DNA from 3 places in the Planococcus alkaliphilus genome. Region 2 is predicted to be linked to each of the others. Evidence: riboswitches for the same ligand, from Rfam matches in the RefSeq annotation. Region 2 holds a riboswitch; each other region holds the start of a gene.
What was found. A riboswitch is a leader RNA that binds a small molecule or an ion and turns the genes downstream of it on or off. The one in region 2 is predicted to bind lysine.
Positions count from the first base shown of each region.

Region 1: another riboswitch for lysine. It lies ahead of dapA (4-hydroxy-tetrahydrodipicolinate synthase); the one in region 2 lies ahead of AC2EXB_RS06280 (Na+/H+ antiporter NhaC family protein).
Region 3: another riboswitch for lysine. It lies ahead of AC2EXB_RS07420 (aspartate kinase); the one in region 2 lies ahead of AC2EXB_RS06280 (Na+/H+ antiporter NhaC family protein).

Region 1 covers NZ_CM168060.1:3,287,577-3,292,113, reverse strand. Annotated here, with positions in the region: gene AC2EXB_RS17110 (alpha/beta fold hydrolase) at 1-104, shown strand, start outside; gene AC2EXB_RS17105 (GGDEF domain-containing protein) at 116-1,054, shown strand; gene AC2EXB_RS17100 (STAS domain-containing protein) at 1,191-2,033, shown strand; gene dapA (4-hydroxy-tetrahydrodipicolinate synthase) at 2,089-2,979, opposite strand; lysine riboswitch at 3,106-3,284, opposite strand; gene AC2EXB_RS17090 (SAM-dependent methyltransferase) at 3,392-3,997, shown strand; gene ypfJ (KPN_02809 family neutral zinc metallopeptidase) at 4,057-4,537, shown strand, end outside.
Region 2 covers NZ_CM168060.1:1,217,278-1,221,814, reverse strand. Annotated here, with positions in the region: gene AC2EXB_RS06285 (sodium-dependent transporter) at 1-181, opposite strand, end outside; gene AC2EXB_RS06280 (Na+/H+ antiporter NhaC family protein) at 375-1,952, opposite strand; lysine riboswitch at 2,056-2,237, opposite strand; gene AC2EXB_RS06275 (bifunctional metallophosphatase/5'-nucleotidase) at 2,311-3,654, opposite strand; gene AC2EXB_RS06270 (sulfite exporter TauE/SafE family protein) at 3,668-4,495, opposite strand; gene AC2EXB_RS06265 (DUF72 domain-containing protein) at 4,495-4,537, opposite strand, start outside.
Region 3 covers NZ_CM168060.1:1,429,798-1,434,334, reverse strand. Annotated here, with positions in the region: gene AC2EXB_RS07430 (succinate dehydrogenase cytochrome b558 subunit) at 1-325, opposite strand, end outside; gene AC2EXB_RS07425 (YslB family protein) at 548-949, shown strand; gene AC2EXB_RS07420 (aspartate kinase) at 1,021-2,235, opposite strand; lysine riboswitch at 2,381-2,554, opposite strand; gene uvrC (excinuclease ABC subunit UvrC) at 2,592-4,388, opposite strand; gene trxA (thioredoxin) at 4,438-4,537, opposite strand, start outside.

The DNA.
Region 1 (4,537 bases), 1.6 Mb from region 2:
TTGAAAACAGCCGACTGGTTCTTATGGAAGCCAAGGGACATAATCCGCATTTAAGTGATGCAGAAGAGACCATCGCTCACATCCAGGCGTATTTGAAGGAATAGGGGAGAACGAGATGGAGGAACGGTTGAATCAGGCGCCATTTGCTTATCTAGTGATGGACCAAGAATGCCGGATTATCGAAGTGAACGAAGAAATGAAAAAGATAATCGGAAAAGAAGAAGTTCCGGAGCATGTGCATCAACTATTGACGGTTGCTTCGATGGTTTATTTCCAAACTTATTTTTTGCCGGCTATCACCTTGCATAAAAAAGTCACTGAAATGTCCCTCACCATCAAAAGCCAGAAAGGGCCGATTCCAGTTTTGATGAATAGCGTTGAACGAAATGGCTTTTTTGAATGTGCCTTGATTGAAATGAGTATCCGGGGTGAATACGAGAAGGAGCTGCTTTTGGCGAAGCAAAAGGCCGAAAAAATCAATCAGGAATCGGCAGAAGCCTATGCAAAGCTTCAAACTCTTCTTTCAGAAGTGGAAATGAAACAGCTGGAACTCGAAAAGCTCAATGGCGGCTTGAAGCACCTCGCCAACACGGATCCTTTGACCGGCTTGAAAAATCGGCGCTATTTGGAAAAGGAAATGGATAATTTAATTGGGCGGGCACGAGAAGGGTTGCCGCTCGCTGCATTGGTGATTGACATCGATTTTTTCAAGAACGTCAATGATACGTATGGCCATCATATCGGGGATTTGGTGCTCCGTGAACTGGCTGATAAATTGCGGAGCGAAGCAGAAGCCTTCGGCATTGTGGCAAGACTTGGCGGAGAAGAGTTCATCATCGTATTGCCCGGATTTGACCACTTGCAGGCAAAAAGCTTAGCTGAAGAGATCCGAATGCGTGTAGAGCGGGATGAATGGGCTCATGCAGCGATCACTGTCAGTATCGGCCTTGCATCTTTTTCGGAGAAAGACAACGGCATCACATTATACAGCCGGGCAGATAAAGCCTTGTACGCTTCGAAAAAGGGCGGCCGCAATCGGGTGACGGCATTTTAAGAATAGCAGGTGCGGGTGGCTTGTTAAGCTTGCTTATAGGCGGTTTAATTTCTTTTGAATAAAAGTATGCCGTGAACCTGAAAGGCGGTTATAATGAATTCAAAACACTACTGAATTCAAACCATGGGGGATCAGGATGGATAAAGAAATTAAAATGCTCGGCAAACGGGTGGAAGAAGAACGCTATGTCATCGCTGAATTGATACAGGAAGAAGTTTCTAAAGACATCAGTTTTGAAGAAGCGAAAGAATATGCCGGTTTTATTGATGCAGTCACTGAATTCCGCGCGGGTTTTATCGGCTTGCTTGCCCAGTCATTTGAACATTTTTTGGATCCGCAAACAGCTTATGATGAAATTTCTGTCTGGGGAGAAAAAACCGGAAATTACTTTCTCGATCAAAATATGGCGCTTGATGCTGCTTTGGCAGAGACATCCCTTTACCGAAAGCATATCGGCAAAATCATTAAGACCGAAGCGATGCGCAATCAAATCAAACTCGAGCACCTTTTTGAAATCATGGAGTACTTTCATACACTTTTGGATCACGCTGCTTATTCCTATAGCTTTGCCTATATCAATTCATACCAGAAGAGCTTAAGGGAGGCTCGGGACGAATTCATGAAATTGTCTGCCCCGGTAGTGCCTGTAAACGATCAAATCGCTATTTTGCCATTGATTGGAGAAATTGATATCGATCGGGCTCAGTACATATTGGAAAAGACCTTACTGGAAGCCAGCCGTTTAAAAATCTCAACCTTGATTATTGATTTGTCTGGGGTCGTTAAAGTCGATGCGGTAGTTGCGGAACAGATTATCCGAGTGACCCAATCATTAAGGCTGGTCGGCGTGCACAGCATGCTGACCGGCATACGTCCGGAAATGGCCCAGACAATGATCAGCCTCGGAATTGATGTCAGCCAGCTTTTGCTTGGCGGCAGCTTGAAACAAACGTTTAAAAAACTTACTGCCAATCCTTAAAAAAACTGCTGAAGCATCAAGCCGCTTCAGCAGTTTTTCGTTGAATGAAATGGATTTAAAGTTTAGAAAGATTAGCTGGACTTTCCGAAAGCACGTGCTGAAGAGCTTGCTGTTCCTGCTCGTTCAACGGAATCATTGGCAAACGCACGCCGCCAACTTCTACGCCGCTTAAGTTCAGCGCTGTTTTTACAGGCACCGGGTTTGGCGCCGCAAATAACGCATGCATCACCGGCAAGAGTTTCCGGTGAAGAGCTGCCGCTTCTTGGACATTGCCGCCTTTGAACAGGGTAATCATTTCTTGCATATCGTTCCCGATAATATGGGCTGCGACCGAAACGATGCCTTGTCCGCCGATTGAAAGCATCGGCAAGGTCAAGCCGTCATCGCCGCTGTAAACCGCAAAGTCAGCTGGTGTATTTTCAATAATTGCCGCTGCTGCATCCAGATCGCCGCTGGCTTCTTTTATCGCCACGATATTTTTGATGGCAGACAGGCGAATGGTGGTTTCAGGAGACAGGTTCACGACACTGCGCCCTGGAATATTATAAAGCATCACAGGCAGGAACGTTGAAGCGGCGATTGCTTGGAAATGCTGGAACATGCCTTCCTGGGAAGGTTTATTGTAATATGGGGTTACGAGCATGACACCGTCCACGCCGATTTCTTCTGCTGCGCGCGTGAGCGAAATCGAAGAACGCGTATCGTTAGAGCCTGTGCCTGCAATGACCGGGATGCGTCCGTCGGTTATTTTAACCACAAACTTAAATAGCTCAATTTTTTCATCCGTTGACAGCGTAGGAGATTCACCGGTTGTGCCGGCTACGACTAGCGCGTCCGTGCCGTTCGCGATCAAATGCTCCACTAGTTTTTTGGTTGCCTGAAAATCTATATCACCTTGTGCGTCGAATGGCGTCACCATTGCCGTCACTACTTGTCCGAAATTCATCGTACCACCCTTTTCTCATTTTTTTGGTTTGCTTTTAGAGGTGAACGGGTCGGTCATTAACAAACAAAAAGCAGCAACGAGGGTCTCGTTGCTGCCATAGAAACAATGTCATGCGTTTGTTTCTTTGTGTCAGATAGCCCTCCATATAGTTTCCTATATGACAGTTCAGCATTTGTTCAATGCAGAACCAGCGATAGCCAGTATGAGCCTTTCATCGCTTCGGCAAATTCCCCTTTCAGCATACGTCAACGGATCCCATACTCCTCGGTAAGCGTACTGATGGTCTTTGCACCTCTATCCTCACCCGGAATATCCAGGCAAGAAAATATTGAATTAGCTAGACCATATCAAAAATAATGGAATATTGCAAGCCGTTCTGATTTGATTTAGTTAAAAAGAAAGGAGCTGTGTTATGGAAGAACAGTGGAGAGACAAGGAATTGGCTATCCAAACATCGGAGATCCAGCAAGGATTTCCTGAATCGATTCATCACAATCGCTATGAACCGACGCCTTATTCGCTTCTTGATCAATTGTTCGACCGGTACTCCTTATCTTCTTCGGATCGGCTCGTCGATTTTGGCAGCGGGAAAGGGCGGTTGAACTTTTACATTCATCACCGCTTTGGAGCCCAAACTGCCGGAATAGAAATGGATCCCGATTTTCATCGGCAGGCGCAAGAAAATTTACAGGCTTATGAAAAGAAACGGAAGACAGGAGGAAGCATCCGATTTATCCAGTGTTTGGCTGAAGAATACAAGGTGGAGGAAACAGATAATAAATTCTATTTCTTCAATCCCTTTTCTGTTCAGATTTTCATCGCGGTTGTCAATAACATCATGAAATCATATGAACAAAGAGCAAGGGAAATAGACTTGATCCTATTTTTTCCTTCTGATGACTTTATGGGTTATTTGGCGCAGCGGACTCCGTTCGAAGTGGCTGAAGAAATTGAATTGCCTTCTTCCGGAAAGAATCTTCGGGAACGGTTCTTGATATATCGGCTTTCGGTGTATTGATTTGAAAACTTGTAAATAGGGGTATAACGGGAGAAAGAGGTTGTTGAAGGAGTGGTTTGATGAAGTGGCGAGGCAGAAAAGCGAGTGGAAATGTAGAAGACAGGCGTGGGTCGGGAGGCGGCGGCAAGCTAGTTGCCGGCGGTGGAATTGGCGGATTGCTGATTGTTCTGCTTGTTGCATTTCTTGGCGGAGATCCAGGAGCGATATTGAATGGCCTAGATTCAGGCGGAACGCAGACAAACGAACCTTACGTGGAAACCGAGCAGGAAGCAGAGCTATCCGATTTTGTGGCAGTTGTCTTGGCGGATACGGAAACGGTATGGGCGCAGGTTTTTGAAGAGGAAGGCATGGAGTATGTGGAGCCGACCTTAGTGTTTTTCGATGGCAGTGTAAATTCTGCTTGCGGAACAGCAGGGGCTGCAGTCGGACCGTTTTATTGTCCGGGAGACCAGAAATTATACATCGACCTCAGTTTTTATGAAGAGCTTCAGAATCAGTTCCAAGCACCCGGTGATTTCGCGATGGCTTACGTAATCGCCC
Region 2 (4,537 bases):
ATTCCAAAATAAGAATTGGTATCCCTGCGGTTAACAGAGCGAATAAGTACGGTATAAAGAATGCTCCTCCACCATTTTCATAGGCAACATATGGAAAACGCCAAATGTTCCCTAAACCTACCGCTGAGCCGACAGCCGCCATAATAAATCCGGCTCGCGTACCCCATTGCGAACGTTCCATCTCTCTTCCCCCTTAGTGTTCTTCCATTTTTCTTACAGAAAAATAGGAAGTTTGTTTATTTTCAGATTATTGCTAATCTAAAAATAGTATAACGAGGGAGTTTGGCAAAGTAAAGATAATTTCTCGTTTTTTTTAATTAAAACTATTTGCGAAATAATAAAAAAGCAGAGAAGTAACTTCTCTGCTTTCAAATTTATACTAGTTTATTGTGTTTTTCAGCAATAGTCGTGCGTCTTGACCAGACGATGAATAATATCGCCAAAATAACAATCACTACGCCTAAAGACAGTAAAAGTGAATTTGTGAACCCTATGACAATATACCCTACCGCAGCAATTAACGCGGCTGTAATAGCATAAGGCAACTGGGTAATCACATGGTCCATATGATTGCTTCCTGCTCCTGTAGAGGAAAGGATCGTCGTATCTGAAATCGGCGAACAATGATCGCCGAATACTGCACCTGCTAAAACCGCTGAAAGCGTCGGCAATAATAATTCCGGTTCAGCTTGAGACATAATCTGCCCAGCAATTGGCAGCAAGATCCCGAATGAACCCCAAGATGTTCCTGTAGAAAATGCCATGATGCCTGCTAGCAGAAACAGCAAAACTGGAAGAATTGAAGTTGGCATATTAGCTTCTGTAACGACATCCGCTAAATATTTTCCGGTTTCAAGACTATCGATCAGATAAGTCAATGACCAAGCGAAGATAAGAATCATCACTGCTCCCAACATCGATCTCACCCCAGCCAAAATGCCTTTCGCCACCCAACCGGCATTGGCTGTTTCGTTTTTGCGCATTTGCAGCAAGTAAAGAATGACGGAAGTTAATGCCCCCAATACGCCGCCCACTAGAAGAGAAGCAGGTACATCCGTATTTTCGAAAATCAGCCAAATATCAAAAACTTGTTCCGCATTTTGATAGCCGGTCCACATCATTGCACTGACAGTTCCTACGACCAATACGAAGATCGGCAATAATAAATCCAGAACCCGGCCATGTGAATGGCTTGGAAATTCTTCTTTCATTTCACCTGGAATCGTTTTATCCGGATCGAATAATTGGCCTTTTGTAAGAGCTAGGGTTTCATGCTTTTTCATCTCGCCAAAATCCACGTCTCGAATTGCGACAAAAAAGACGATTGCAAGAGAAGCAACCACATAAAAGTTCATCGGTGCCATCCAAATGAACGCTTCCAAAGCTGACGACTCGACATAAGTCTGCCCTGCCAAAATGGTGGCTACAATTCCGATAATGGCTGCGCCCCAGCTTGATACCGGCGAAATAACGCAGACAGGCGCGGCTGTAGAATCGATAAAGTAAGCCAGTTTCGCACGAGAGACTTTATAACGGTCTGTAATCGGGCGTGCGACTTGCCCGACAGCAAGTGCATTAAAGTAATCGTCAATGAAAATGACAATACCTAATGCGACTGTAACAACTTTTGCCCCTCTTCTCGACTTGATCCGAGTCGATGCCCACTCAGCAAAAGCATGGCTTCCTCCTGATAAGCTGACGAAAGCGGTAATGATTCCTAAAAGCAGTAGGAAAAGAATAATGAAAACATTATAAGCATTAAAGCCTTCATCCCAAAAAATAACTGCAAAAGACGTATAAAGCTCTTTTAAAGCGGCTACCGGAGCAAATGAGGTATAGATAAATGCTGCAGCGACAATCCCGGCTCCAAGGGACAGCAACACGCGCCGCGTTAATAGCACCATCGCAATGGCGATGATTGGCGGCAAGATTGAAAAAATCGTGTTCTCCATGAAAAATCCTCCTTTTTTGTAGGATGGAAGAGAAAAAAGGCTGATTGTCACCGTTAGGGTACAATCAGCCTTCTACAATTCGTCTGTGTGATAATACATCAAACATCCCTGTAGCTCTTCATTTGTGCAAAGCACAAATGACAGTGCCATTCTTCTTCAGAATGACCCCAGCACTTTTTCCATTGACTCTGAAAAAAGAACTTCGGCAAAATTTCCTTTCGAATGCGTTCAACGTTGTCAAACTCGCGCATTGTACTGATAAATTCCGCAGCCTCTACCCATCGATATAATTCATTTCTTAGTTAGCATAGCCGATATTTTTTTGAAAATCAAATAAGTTTATACTTTGAATATTCACTCATTTAAGCGCTTTGCTTCTAAAATACTGGCTAAAGACGTCCCGCAGGAATTCAGGCATGAAGTATTTCTTAGGCGCCCTTTTTAACGAAGGGAAGAAATAACCAAAAGTGAACATATCCAAAGTAATCAATTTATAAGTTTCTTCCGGATTTGCCGGAATGCCGCCAATGAATAATTGGTGATTCTCCATCGATAAGTTGATGCGGATCATTTTGCCGAACACCGCCCCACGGAAACCCATCCCTTTCAATTCAATAGTCGGCCATTCGGCGTTCAAGGATTGGAGAAAGATTTCTTTCAGTTCGGCGCCTGTCAATTCGATCAGGCAAGGATTGATCGGATGCGGAAGCATCTTATGGAAATCATAGCGCGTCGCTGTTCCAAGCGGCATATTTTCCATAAATAACCCGGCATTGAAAATGGCGCAGTCCGCTCCTGAAAAATCAAGCATCGCTTCCCCGAACAATTCTGCGAGTTTCGAGTCTTTGAACCATTCCGCATCAAGTACTTGCTCATTATAGAAAATCGGATCATTTAATTGTTCTTTTCCTTGTGCGATCAGCAACTCATCAAAATCTTCTTCGACACTTTGAAGCATAGCGGTTTCAATCAATTCCGCTTGTTTCTTGCCGCTTTGAAGATCAACCGTAATGTGTCCGATATAGATGCCGAATTTACCGGCTGCTCCAAGCATCGTATTTCCGATCATTTTGCCATCATGGAAAATATGATGCGTATGGGCTCCGAGCAATACATCGATCTCCGGACACAAGTCCACCAATTGCTCATCTTCTTTAATGCCGAGATGCGACAGACAGATAATGAGATCGGCTTGATCTTTTATGGCCTCAACCGCTTGGACTATGGAATCTTTTGCGTCGGTAACGGACCAGCCCAGTCGCCGGTAAAACGGCGTAAACTCTGCAGTAGCCCCAACCAACGCAATTTTCAAGCCGCTCTTCGCTTCCATTAGTTGAAAGGGTTTTGCCCAATTCGGCCGGCTGCCGTCCAATTCGAACAAATTGGAGACGATGACGTCAAAATCGGCTTGCAGATAAAGCGTGTCAAGCTCTTCCTTAGCCAAGGTGATGCCTTCATTATTGCCGATGGTCACCGCATCGTAGCCTGCATCGTTCAATAATTCGATATTTCCTTTCCCTGAAGTTCCTTCAGTGAAAGGATGCGAGCGGTCAACATGGTCACCAATATCGAGAATGAGGCACATATCCCCCGCTTCTTCGTGCCAACGCTTTCGCTCTTTTAGCAGCGCCCGGATGCGCGGCCAATTTGAAAAATGGCTATGCACATCGTTTGTATGATAAATGTGAAGGGTTTCACCCATGACTTACACCTCTTTAAGAACTAAATATTCCTTCGTAAATAGACCGCAGTCCGAGAACCAATAAAGCAATCCGCAAAATAACGACGAGTGTATCGGAATTCAATTTTTTATTAAATGCGGCCCCTATTTTTGCACCGATATAGGCACTGGGAACAACTGCTAATGTGTAAAGCCAAGGCACATTGCCGAGTGAAATATGGGTGATGGAATTTACAATAGCCGATAAAAACACCATGAACATCGAAGTCCCGACCGCTACATGTGGAGGAAATAGAAAAAGAAGAATCATTGCCGGCACCATGATTGATCCTCCACCGATGCCGAATAAGCCGGATGCAAATCCGACGGAAAATGTCAGAAGAAGCGCAAACCATACCGGATAGCCGTATACGTACTCCTTATTCATCGAATCCCGGAACGTGAAATTGCGGCCATTTTGTACAAACCACCGCACTGCTTTTAAGCGGTCTTTGACCAATAATAACAAAGCCAGAAAAACTAATAAAAACCCAAAATACAATTGAAACGAAGGAAGATCCAGGCCTTTATTGACAAAAGCACCAATGATGGTTCCCGGTACGCTGCCAGCGAAGAAAATCAGCCCGCTCCGGTAATCCACCGTTTTGACTTTCATATAGGAAAGCGTAGAAGACAATCCTGTAAAAATCATCATGATGACAGAAAGCCCGACGATTTGTTGAGGCGGAAGTTCAGGAAAAAAGACGAAAGAAGTGCCAAGAATAAGCATAGCTGGCACTAAGATCACACCGCCGCCGAGTCCGATTAATGCGCCAACGATGCCTGAAAGCAAACCGACAAGCGCAATCAGCAAGAAGACCATTAAAACCCTCCGTCAAATAAATCGAGCTGCTTCGGTGATAAG
Region 3 (4,537 bases), 210 kb from region 2:
TTTCAAAGACGTGCCATGCAATGAAGATGACTAGGAAAACACCTGTGTAGCGCTGTGCAACGAATAAAATGTTGCGCATGTAGCTATACTTACCTGGGTTATGCTTAGACGTGAACGCTATGTATACACCGTAGAACGCATGATACATCAACGGCAAATAAATAACGAAGATCTCTAAGAAAATAACAAACGGCAAGTTCGCCATGAAGTGAGAAGCTTTGTTGAAAGAAGCTTCACCTTGTGTAGCAAAATGGTTGACGATTAGATGCTGCGTCAAGAACAGCCCTACTGGAATGATTCCTAGTAATGAGTGTAACCTGCGCATTAAAAATTCACGATTGTCCAAAACTTTTACCTCCCTCAAGCAATAATACGCAGAAAAAAGAGCAAACGATATGTTACGAAAGCATCCATTGACTGCAACCAACATCATGATACAATAATATGACATATTTATTGTACTCCGCCCCAATTGGAGCGTCAAGGCAACTAGCATATTTCTAAGTGATTCTTACTATTAATTTATTATACTGAAAGTGGGTTCGACATGACTGTAAAAGAAGCTGAAACCGATCAGGAGTTCGGTTATGAAATTATACGGGACTATGTATTATCAGAAGTTCTAGGCCAGCACGAAGCTGATATCCTTTACTGGGCTGGGAAATCGCTTGCCCGCAAATTCCCTCTTTTCGCGATGGAAGAAGCACCTGATTTTTTTAGCCAAGCAAATTTTGGCCAATTGTCCCTGGAAAAGGCTGGCAAAGATGAAACCATCTATACACTTCACCCCTACAAAATCGAAAATCGCTGCTTTAAGCTTGAAGCCGGATTTCTGGCTGAACAAAAACAGAAATTGAGCGGTTTTTTGACAGAAGCCTACGAAGAAGTCCTTCCGAAAAAGAATTTAGTGCGGATCACCTTGAAAACGGATCTGCGGGAAAAAGCATAAATCCACTTTTTGAGCATTCATTTATTCCTTCCATTGAAAAACCCCGATTTCATTTATCGGGGTTTTCTTTTTTATTCATCTAAACCAAAGGCTCTGTGCAAGGCATCCGCTGATTTTTGCATGTCAACAAACGGCACAACGACCGATACTTTAATCTCTGAGGTGCTGACCATCTTTACCGGAATTTCTTCCATGCGGAGAATATCGAACATTTGCGCTGCAACCCCCGGATTTGAAACCATTCCGGAACCGACGATGGAGACTTTCGAGAGGCCTACTTCGAATTCACAGGAAACAAAACCGATCTCTTCTTTGTGTTGTTCAAGCACCCGGCGCGCTTCCTCTAAACTTTCTTCTTTAATGGAAAAAGAAACGGACGGCGGGAACGCATCCGTGATGCTTTGGACGATGATGTCCACATCGATGTGGTTTTCAGCAAGCTTTGTAAAGATATTTGCCAATGAACCATTGAACGGTTTTTTATATGTGACTGTCACACGTGCAATTCCTTTTTCAAATGCGACGCCTCTGACAATAAGATTTTTTTCCACAGTGACCACCTCTTGTATGATTGTGCCGGGTTCATCGGAATAACTTGCTCTGACCGATAGGGAAACCTGGTTATTTTTCGCAAATTCAACTGCCCGGGGATGCAGGACGCCAGCCCCGAGATTGGCCAATTCCAGCATTTCATCATATGAAATCTGCTCGAGCTTCCGTGCGCCGCTGACAAAACGCGGATCAGATGTGTAAACGCCATCGACATCTGTGTATATATCGCAGCGGTCTGCCTTTAATGCAGCTGCCAGCGCCACCGCTGTCGTATCCGATCCTCCGCGTCCGAGTGTCGTGATATTGCCGATTTTATCAACGCCTTGGAACCCGGCAACTACACAGAAATAGCCATTGTCCAACACCTTTTCCAACCTTTCTGTATGGATTTGTTCAATGCGTGCATTGCGCGGCACTGATTCTGTTTCAATGCCTGCTTGCCAACCGGTAAACGACAAAGCTTCATGGCCGAGCGCTTTAAATGCCATGGCGAGCAATGAAATAGTCACCTGTTCTCCTGTCGCTAGCAGCATATCCATCTCCCGTTTCGGCGGCTCAGCAGAGATTTCGTTAGCCAAGCCAAGCAATGTATCCGTTGTTTTTCCCATCGCCGAAACAACAATCACGACTCTTCTGCCTTTTTCTTTTTCAGTAATGGCTCTTTTCGCGACACCGATAATTTTCTCCGGTGTTGCAACTGATGTTCCGCCAAATTTCATGACTACCGTTTTCATTCCATCCACTCCCACATTTTTTCGATGTGGCCCTCAACATGAAAAGCAAAGACTGAATATGGCTTTGCCTGCCAATAAAAAAAAGGCAGCTCACCGAGTTACCGGCAAACTACCTCTTTAGCATGTACGAATACGAAAAACGTCCATGTGAGATAGCCCTCCAGAGATAAACTCTGACAGCCCTGCACTTATTAAATGCAGGACCAGCATGCGTATTGCAAATTACAGCACACTTCGGCGGGCGCCCCTTTCACCATCCTTCATCGATTCTGCAAATCTCCGAATGGCTACTATTGACGTCCGCACCTCTATCATCACTTTTCCAAGTGATTCAATTATTCTTCTACGATAACATGTTACTGCTCAGTTGACAATGTGTCATTTTGAAAATGCTGAAAAATGGTTTGAGACAAACTTTCCGGCATTCCTGCATCTTTTAACTCGTCGATTGACGCTTCTTTGATGCGTTTGACGGAGCCGAAATGCTTCAGCAATTGCTGTTTGCGCTTAGGCCCGACGCCTTGCAGCCCATCAAGCGCCGACTGGATCGAGTTTTTGCCGCGCAGCTGCCGGTGGAAAGTTATGACGAAACGGTGAACTTCATCTTGAATTCGCTGCAGCAGATAAAAAGCTTCGCTCGTCCGTTTCAACGGCACGACTTCAACTGGATTTCCATAAAGAAGCTGTGAAGTTTGGTGTTTTGCATCTTTTGCAAGGCCCGCAATTGGAATGGACAAGCCCAGTTCGTCTTCGATAATTTCCCTAGCGGACTCCATCTGCCCTTTCCCACCATCGATCACGATCAAATCAGGAAGAGGCAAATTATCCCGTAACACACGCGTATAGCGCCGGCGGATAACTTCACGCATGGCTGCGTAATCATCCGGTTTTGAAGCACTGCGCGTTTTATATTTGCGGTAATCTTTTTTGGACGGTTTTCCGTCCACAAACGCGACCATCGCAGAAACCGCATCAGCCCCTTGGATATGGGAGTTATCGAATGCCTCAATGCGCAGCGGCGTTTCGATATTCATTGCTTCTCCAAGTTCCACGCATGCACCAACTGTGCGTTCTTCTTGGCGTTCAAGCAATTGGAATTTCTCTTTGATGGCGATTTCCGCATTTTTCTTTGCCAAAGCCACCAAATCTTTTTTCTTGCCGCGCTGCGGAATAAGCACGCGCATATCCAGCCATTCACGCACCAATTCAGCATCTTCGCCTTCCGGCAATAAAATTTCATTCGGCTTTACATGGTTCGATTGTTCATAAAATTGTCCGAGGAACGTCATGAACTCTTCTTTAGGGTCCCGGTAAAGCGGGAATAAGGAAACATCCCGTTCAATCAGCTTGCCTTGGCGGACAAAAAAGACCTGTACACACATCCAGCCTTTATCAATTGCATAGCCGAAAACATCCCGGTTCGTAAAGTCATTCATGGTCATTTTCTGTTTTTCCATGACTGTTTCAATATGGGAAATTTGATCACGGTATTCCTTAGCACGCTCAAACTCCAAGTTTTCAGCGGCTTCGGACATTTTTTCAACAAGGTCTTGTTTCACTTCGCGGAAACCGCCATTTAAAAACCGTGAAATATCATCGATCATTTCCTGGTAAGTTTCTTTTTCGACCGGTTTTACACAAGGCGCCAAGCATTGACCCATGTGATAGTAGAGGCAGGCACGGTCCGGCATCGTATGGCATTTGCGAAGCGGATACAGCCGGTCGAGCAATTTCTTTGTTGCACTCGCTGCATAGGCATTCGGATAAGGGCCAAAGTACTTTCCTTTATCGCGTTTTACTTGCCGCGTAATAATCAATTTCGGATGCCGCTCACTTGTAATTTTTAAATACGGATAAGTTTTGTCGTCTTTTAACATGATATTGTATTTCGGATCATGCTTTTTGATCAAATTTAACTCCAAGATCAACGCTTCTTTTTCCGAGTTCGTTACAATGTATTCGAAGTCGACAATTTCTCCGACTAAGCGCTGGGTTTTCGCATCGTGGCTTCCAGTAAAGTAAGAACGCACACGATTTTTCAATACTTTCGCTTTTCCCACGTAAATGATCGTGTCTTGCCGGTCTTTCATTAAGTAACAGCCCGGCTGATCGGGAAGAATTGCTAATTTATGTTGGATCAATTCATTTGCCATTATCTCACCCTATTAAAAAACCGGGGCCATCACTGGACCCGGTTAAGAATTATGCGTGTTGGTTAACTAATTCAGCCAAAGCTTCTTTCGGTCTGAAGCCAACAACTTTATCAACTGTTTCCCCGTCTTTCAACAATAGAAGAGTCGGG